Regions from separate parts of the Nonomuraea sp. IBHARD001 genome, predicted to be linked through region 1. Evidence: predicted binding sites of a transcription regulator. Region 1 holds the regulator's gene; the other holds the start of a gene.
What was found. The regulator LexA, encoded in region 1, represses DNA repair genes until DNA is damaged. The targets are predictions, from matches to a motif close to TCGAACANNTGTTCGA.

Region 1 (4,208 bases):
CGTGGTCAACAACGCGACCATCGAACGAAACCGCGGCATCGCCGACCTGGGCGAGGAGGAGTTCGACGCCGTCGTCGCGGTGAAGCTGAAAGGCTCGTTCGCCGTCACCCGATGGGCAGCACGGCACTGGCGCGACCGCTTCGAAGCCGGCGACCGCGTCGACCGCGCCGTCATCAACACCTCCTCGGGCTCGGGCCTGCTCAACCCCCTGCCCACCCAGGCCTCCTACGCCGCCGGGAACGCCGCGGTCGCCGCGATGACCATCGTCGGAGCCCTCGAACTCGGCCGGTACGGCGTGCGCGTCAACTGCATCTCGCCCTCCATGGCGCGTACCCGGCTCACCCTTGAGGTCCCCGGCATGAGCGCGGAACCGGCGGCCGGGGCGTTCGACCCACTGCACCCCTCGACCAGCGCCCCCATCACCGCCTACCTGGCCACCGCCTCCTGTCCGCTCAACGGCCAGGTCCTCTCCATCCGCGGCGGAACGGTCGCGGTCAACCACGGCTGGTCACGAGGCGCCCACGTCCACAAGGACGGCCCCTGGACCATCGACGAACTCGCCGACCAACTGAAAGCCCTACCGATGGACGACCCCTTCGACAAACTCTCCAACGCCCTCGGCTCGGCCCTCGGCCCCACCGGCCACACCCAACTCCAACAAATGATCAACACCCTCCTCGACCGCTCCGCCGCCCCCCACAACACCACCTCATAGGCACCACGAACCACCACGCGACCGCCCGCCCCCGGTCGACCTAGCGATCACCCCCTTCCAACACCTTTACCGCACCCTTCGAAGCAACAACGACAACCAGAACAAAGCCCATCGATCACCGCACCCGGCCAATTAGCACCGGGAATCCTCGGCCATTCAGCGCCCCTTCCCCGCTCCTCCATGCGCCCGGTCCCCCGCCTCACCTTCCCCCTCCCCCAAGAAAGTCGCGAAGCGAGCTGCGGTAGATGCAGGCAGCCCTGCTGTAGCGGGAGACACGGGAGCCAAACACTGCGGCAGGTCATACGTGGAGGCGAGATGGGCGGGCCCTGCGGGCGGTTGAGTTACGGAGCGGGAAACGGAGCAGCGCGACGACGCGTGCGGGGGAGGGGAGGGCGGAGGGGCGGGAGAAAGCGCGCGATACGAGGTTTCCTCGTTTCCCGCCTCCCAAAGGCCAGGCCTCCGGGTCGCCTCCCCCCACTCCAGAGCTCCGTTCGTGCACCGTGCGACAAATCGCACGGTGCACGAACGGCAGCCAGTACGCCTACTGTCCCTTGATCTCCAGGCACTCCTCGTACGTGATGAGGGCGTCTCGGAAGGCGACCTCGTGGCTGTAGCCCTGGCTACGAAGGACGTTGTAGTTGTGGTTGAAGTCCTGGTAACACTCCGTAGCCTTCTTGGCATGCGCAGGCCCGGCAACGGGCAGGAGGAACGCCCCGGCCAGCAGTCCACCAATGACCAAACGACGTACGTTTCTCATGAGGCCCCTTCGAAAGTCACCATGAGTGGTCGACGAATGCCCCCTCAGTGTGCTGCGACCCCCCACACACGGCGATGGGTGAAATCACGTACCGCCCACCCGAACGACCCCCAAGCCCCAAGAGAAACGCCGCAGCGCAACCACACCACGCCACACGAAACCGACATCTCACGGCAGACGACGACCAGAACACAGCAACCACAACAGCAGCACACAAGCCCACGCAGACACACACAGAGCGGTACGCCAACACCGCAGCAGCAAGGCACCACAGAGCGAGAGCAAAAGAAGGGCGAGGAAGGGGACGCTACGGGTCAAGTCAGAACGCGAAGCTCAGAACCGCCCACCCCGACCAACATCAGCGATCACGCAGCATCCACCCCACCAAACCCACTCCACCCCCACAAGCCACCCCAGGGCGGTGACAGCGTCACACCGCCGCCACCCCGGGCAGGTAAGAGGGCTAAAGCTTGCGCAGAACCGCGACGACCTTGCCCAGGACGCTTGCCTCGTCGCCAGGAATGGGGTCGTAGTTCGGGTTGTGCGGGACCAGCCAGACGTGGCCGTCCTTGCGCTTGAACGTCTTGACCGTGGCCTCGCCGTCGATCATGGCGGCCACGACGTCACCGGACTCGGCGACCGGCTGCTGCCGTACGACGACCCAGTCGCCGTCGGCGATGGCCGCCTCGATCATCGAGTCTCCGGCCACCTGGAGCAGGAAGAGCGTGCCCTCGCCGACGAGCTGCTTGGGCAGTGCGAAGACGTCCTCCACGCTCTCCTCGGCCAGGATCGGGCCACCGGCCGCGATCCGGCCGACCAGCGGAACGTATGCGGCCGTCGGACGGCTCACCGCCGCCTCTTCGTCACCGGCGTCGGGATCGACCCACAGCACCGGCTCACCGGGCAGCCTGACCTCCAGCGCACGCGGGCGGTGGGGGTCACGCCTGAGGTAGCCCTTGCGCTGCAACGCCGTCAACTGGTGCGACACGCTGGACGTGCTGGTGAGCTGCACGGCCTCGCCGATCTCGCGCATGGACGGCGGATAGCCGCGCTGCTGGACCGAGTCGCGGATCACTTCAAGGATCTTGCGCTGCCTCGGTGTCAGCCCCAACGAGTCGCGCCGGCGCACCGCCAGGTCGCTGACCGCGCTGTCGTCATCCCTCTCGCTCATGCTCTCCCCTTCGCCCGGCGACCGCCCCTGTCAGGCGGACCCTCCGGTCCGTGGTCTTCATGTCGCACACAGCGACCGTACCGCTACTGAAGATCATCTTCAAACAATTGTTCGAGTCTTCCTCGAAATTGTCAGCGGTGTGGTGTACAACATCGTACGGGAGTTCGATCGACACCGTGTTCGATTCGCCGATCTTTGTTCGGCCCTTTCTGGCCAATTGGCCTGGGCCATACGGTGCGGGAGGTCCATTTTGCGGCTCACGACAACGACACAACAACCCACGGACGACGAGGTCCGGCGGCTGGAGCTCGTCATCGAGGCTGTCCGCCCCGCCACACCGCCCGGTGTTCGAGAAATCGACGACACCTCGCCCCGAAACGCCGACATACCGACGCCGTCGGTCCCTCCGGCACGCACCTCCCGCCCCCGCCGCCCGTTCCGCCAGGGTCGTCCGTTCCGCCAGGGCCGTCCGCCGTTGTGGGTCGTCCCCACCCCGCCCCCTTCCCAGGACGACACACCGCCCCAAGGCGACACAACGTCCTCAGGCGACGCAGCGCCCACATCCACGGGCCACACAGCGACAGCCGCCTCACCCAGGACCGGCGCGCCTTCCCACACGCCTGCCACCCCCGCGACGCGCTCCGCACAGCCGTACACCACGCCGCCACGCCCGCCAACCCGCCCGACGCCCGGCGCCTCCCTTGACGGCACGCCTCACTCCGCCAACGGCACGCCTCGCCACAATCCCCCGCAAAGCCGTACTCGCAGCAAAAGCACCGCCAAGCGCGTCCGCCCCACGGAAGGGCCGTGGCTCACCCCAGGTGACAGGCCGAACCACCGCACATCGGCCGACCACGGCAACCAGGGGCGCCGCCCGTCCGCCAAGCGCACAAGCACCGCCAAACGCGTCAGGCCGACCGAAGGCGCACGGCTGCTCAGAGCCGACGGAGACGGAAACGGGGCAGCGGCACGACCGAAGCGACGGCGTCCGCCGATGCGGCTGACCAGGCGGGGGCGGGTCGTGCTGGTGTTCGTGCTGGCCGTGTTCTGCCTGGGGCTGTTCTGGCTCGGCACCAGGGCCATGAGCCTGGCCGCCGAGCAGGGGCCGCCCAGCCATGAGGGCCTGCCCTGGATCGTCGTCGACACGGGCGACACCATCTGGAAGATCGCCGACGCCTTGGACCCTGGCGGCGACCCGGGTCCCGTCGTGAACGAGATCATGCGCATCAACGGGCTGTCCGACTCCCTCATCCGGCCCGGATCCCGCCTCTACCTCCCGAACGCCGTAACTCCCTGAGAAGTCTTGAGAAGTCTTGAGAAGCACCGCCACTCCTTGAGCAGCACGGCACAGGAGGGCATGGCCCTCCCCCACAAGCATGCGGGAAGCGGCGCGAAACCCAGCCACACCCCCACCGCCACACGGGATGACCCCCCACCCCCGAAGCGTTGTACCCAGTACCCCCCACCCCCGGCCTTGACCAAAGCCCGACCACTCCTAGCCCCCTCCCAGGAAGCGGAAATCACGAGACCGGTGGGAAAGTTGGGGCGACACGCCGTACCCCCCG
Region 2 (4,208 bases), 1.3 Mb from region 1:
GGCGTGCCCGCGAGCCCACGTGACTACGGCGTCGTCTACCAGCCGGTCGGGCAGGGGTACCGGGCCGTGCGTCCAGGGAACCTGTGCGCCTACGCCGAGAGCCTCAAGCTCGACTGGTTCCCCCGGTGCTGACGCCGATCCGGCGGCCGGGCGCTCTGCTCGTGACGCTGCTGCTCGTCGCGGCCGTGCTCACACCCGGCGGCGGCACGCCTGCTTCGCCTTCGGCGCTGCCCGAGCGGGCCAGGATGTTGTGGTCGCTGCCGCTGCCTCGCCTCATGGGATTCCCGCCCAGTCCCACGGCGGTCGTGGGCGCGACGGTCCTGCTGCCCAGCGATCCCGGTATGACCCTGGCCCACGACATCGTCACCGGACGCCCGATCCTCGACCCCACACCGCCGTCCTCCGCCGCCGGGCTGTACGGGTTCGGACCGACGCTGGTGGCACACATCGGGTACGGCCCCGGCGGCCCCGAGCAGGTGCTGGGCTACGAGGCGGCCACGATGGAGCACCTCTGGGAGCGAGACCTGGCGCCTGCCTGGCAAGGGCGGCCCTGGGTACGCGCCGCGGCCGGGCTGGTGCTCGTGAGCGACGGCCCCGTGATCAGAGCGCTGGACCCGCGTACCGGCCGGCAGGTCTGGGAGCGGCTCTTCGCCGGGCGGTGCGCCGGTGACGCGCGGGTGTCCGGGCGGTTGCTGCTGCTGTTCGACCGGTGTGCGGGCGGAGAGCCCTCCCGTCTGCTCGCCCTGGACGCGGCGACCGGCTCGCCGGAGGTCGACACCGACGCCACCGATCCGACGGAGGTGGAGCCGTTCCTTGAGGCGGTGGCCCTGGGGGACGGCGTGCTGCTCAAGGGGCCTCGTCTCGCGGGCGGTCGAGGGGTGGTCAGGGCGTTCGGGGCGGGGGCCGGGTCTGGGGCGCGGGTGGAGCGGGTGGTGCGCGGCGGCATGGGGGATGTCGCGTTCCTGACGCACTACGTGGGCACGAAGGGGACTCTTTCCGCCTATGACGAATCGGGCGAGAAGCTGTGGAGTCGTCCGGTCGCCAAGGGGATCACCACTGCGCGGTCCGGCCATGACTGGGTGGCGGGTGATCTCGCCGTCGCCCTCGCGAGCGGGCCGAGCGGTCCGTTGCTGCTCGACGTCGTCGCCCTGTCCGACGGGCGGAGGGCAGTGTTCCCGCTGCCGCTGCACGCCTCGCAGGCGGAGATCATCGGCGGGTACGGGGACGTGGTGCTGGTGCGCGGGTACGGGGCGCGGGGGATCGGCGTCAGCGCGTTCAGGCTGGAGGGGCGTGCTGCGGGGGCGGCGCCGAGCGTCGTGCACGCGCCGCTCGGGGACTGGCCCGACGCCTGTTCGGTGTTGCCCGCGGCGCTTTTGCCGGGCGGGGCGGACGGCTACACGCTCGTGCCCGGCCGGGAGGGGTTCGGGCTGCCGGCCGTACGGGCGACGGCGTGTGAGTTGGTGCCCGTCGACGATCGGTATCCGTTGGTCCGGGTCGAGGTCGAATGGCTGGCAGACTCGCCCGACGAGGCCGAACGGCTGGCGCGTGCCGAGCGGGCGGGTCGGTTGGGGACGATGCGTGCCGTCGGTGGCGGCCTGTACACGCGTCCCAGCCGGGGGATGTCGAGCGAGCCGACCCATGTGCTCGTCGTCTCGGGACGGCTCATGGTCGGGGTCGAGGTGGTCGACTCGGCGTACGACAGTCTGCGGTTCGCCCGGCTGGTGGCCGAGCGGCTGCGCGCGAAGCGGCTGGGGAAGGGCGTGGTGGGGTAGCGGGCGTCGTTGCGGCGCTGTGCCGGAGTCCTGCTCCGGACGCGTGAGTGAGGGAGGGCGGCCATGGACGGCGGGAGGCCGGGGGTGGGCTTGCCGTGAAGGGGGGCGGGGCTGTCGTAAAGGGGATCCTTCGGGAGCGGGGCGTGTTCGCGGTGCGGTGGCGGGGGGATGCGGGTAGAGTCTGCTGCCGAACAGATGTTCGGCGAAAGTGGGTGGCGGTGCGGGTGCTGGGGGTCGATCCTGGGCTGACCCGGTGTGGGGTCGGGGCCGTCGAAGGCCGTCCTGGGGCCGCGTTGTCGCTGGTGGCCGTCGGAGTGGTGCGCACGCCCCCCGACGCCGAGCTCGGCGCGCGGCTGGTGGCCGTCGAGGCGGGCATCGAGCAGTGGCTGGACGAGGTGCGGCCCGACGCGGTCGCGGTGGAGCGGGTGTTCGCCCAGCACAATGTCCGCACCGTGATGGGCACGGCGCAGGCGTCGGCCGTCGCGATCCTCTGCGCCGCACGGCGCGGGCTGCCCGTCGCCCTGCACACGCCGTCGGAGGTCAAGGCGGCCATCACCGGCAGCGGCACCGCCGACAAGAAGCAGGTCGGCACCATGGTGACCAGGCTGCTCCGCCTCACCGAGATGCCCAAGCCCGCCGACGCCGCCGACGCGCTCGCCCTGGCCATCTGCCATGTGTGGCGCGGCGGTACCCAACATCGCCTGGCCGAGGCGCTGGCCAAGGCCGGCGCCCGCACGACGTGGAAGGGGCGCGCATCGTGATCGCGTCAGTGGCGGGCCGGGTCGCGGCGATCGCGCCCGACGGAGCCGTGGTCGAGGTCGGCGGCGTGGGCATCATGGCCCACTGCACCCCCGGCACCCTGGCCACGCTACGCGTCGGCGAGGAGACCAGGCTGGCCACGTCGCTCGTGGTCCGCGAGGAGTCGCTCACCCTCTACGGCTTCGCCTCCGACGACGAGCGCGTGGTGTTCGAGCTCGTGCAGACCGCGAGCGGCGTCGGGCCCAAGCTCGCCCTGGCCATGCTCGCGGTGCACACGCCCAACGCGTTGCGCGTGGCCGTCGCCGCCGCCGATCTCAAGGCGCTGACCAGGGTTCCCGGCATCGGCACCAAGGGCGCCCAGCGCATCGTGCTGGAGCTCAAGGACAAGCTCGGCACGCCGGAGGAGGCGGTCAACGCCGCGCTCAACGGCAAGAGCAAGGCGCCCGTCTGGCGCGACCAGGTGCATTCCGGTCTCGTCGGCCTGGGCTACTCGGCCAAGGACGCCGACGAGGCCATCGCCGTGATCGAGCCCGAGGCCGAGTCCGAGCTCGTCGAAGGCCGTGCGCCCCAGGTCGCCGCCCTGCTCAAGGCCGCGCTGCGTGCGCTGAGCGTCCGATGAGCACCACCGCCAGGAGGGCCTGGTGAACTACGAAAGGGAGCTCGTCTCGCCCGAGCCCGAAGGCGACGAGCAGCAGCTCGAGGCGGCGTTGCGGCCCAAGCGGCTGGCGGAGTTCATCGGCCAGTCACGTGTGCGCGAGCAGCTGTCGCTGGTGCTGGAGAGCGCGCTGCGTCGTAACCGGCCGCCCGACCACGTTCTGATGAGCGGTTCGCCCGGTCTCGGCAAGACCACCCTTGCGATGATCATCGCCGCCGAGCTGTCCGCGCCGCTGCGCATCACCTCGGGTCCCGCGCTCGAACGCGCCGGAGACCTGGCCGCGATCCTGTCGACGCTGGCCGAGGGCGAGGTGCTGTTCATCGACGAGATCCATCGCATGGCCAGACCCGCCGAGGAGATGCTGTATCTGGCGATGGAGGACTTCCGGGTCGACATCGTCGTCGGCAAGGGCCCGGGCGCGACCGCGATCCCGCTGGAGATCGCACCGTTCACCCTGGTGGGCGCCACGACCAGGGCAGGCATGCTGCCCGCCCCCCTGCGCGACCGCTTCGGCTTCACCGCACACATGGACTTCTACGACACCGCCGAGCTCGAACAGGTCCTGCACCGCTCGGCCCGCCTGCTCGGCGTCACCCTCCCCGTCGAGGGCGCCCACGAGATCGCCAGACGCTCCCGGGGCACACCCCGCATCGCCAACCGCCTGCTCCGCCGCGTCCGCGACTTCTCCGAGGTCCGGGCCGACGGCATGATCACCCGAGAGATCGCCTCCGCCGCGTTGAACCTGTACGAGGTGGACGGCGAGGGCTTGGACCGTCTCGACCGTGCCGTGCTCGGCGCGCTGCTGCGGAAGTTCGGCGGGGGGCCCGTCGGGTTGTCGACGCTGGCCGTGGCCGTGGGGGAGGAGCCTGAGACCGTCGAGGTGGTCGCGGAGCCGTTCCTGGTGAGGCAGGGGTTGCTGGCGCGTACGCCTCGGGGGCGGGTGGCCACGGCTGCCGCTTGGATGCACCTGGGGATGCAGCCGCCGCCGGATGCGTTTGGGGCGGGGTTGTTTGATTTGACGC

Region 2: the regulator LexA is predicted to act here: its motif matches at 1,960-1,975, upstream of ruvC (crossover junction endodeoxyribonuclease RuvC).

The regions. Positions count from the first base shown of each region.
Region 1 is NZ_JBWBBW010000002.1:7,000,903-7,005,110, forward strand. Features, by position in the region: gene ACTWNK_RS33470 (SDR family NAD(P)-dependent oxidoreductase) at 1-715, shown strand, start outside; gene ACTWNK_RS33475 (hypothetical protein) at 1,257-1,472, opposite strand; gene lexA (transcriptional repressor LexA) at 1,936-2,643, opposite strand; gene ACTWNK_RS33485 (LysM peptidoglycan-binding domain-containing protein) at 3,638-3,940, shown strand.
Region 2 is NZ_JBWBBW010000002.1:5,675,097-5,679,304, reverse strand. Features, by position in the region: gene ACTWNK_RS27920 (hypothetical protein) at 1-132, shown strand, start outside; gene ACTWNK_RS27915 (outer membrane protein assembly factor BamB family protein) at 126-1,772, shown strand; gene ruvC (crossover junction endodeoxyribonuclease RuvC) at 1,991-2,533, shown strand; gene ruvA (Holliday junction branch migration protein RuvA) at 2,530-3,150, shown strand; gene ruvB (Holliday junction branch migration DNA helicase RuvB) at 3,173-4,208, shown strand, end outside.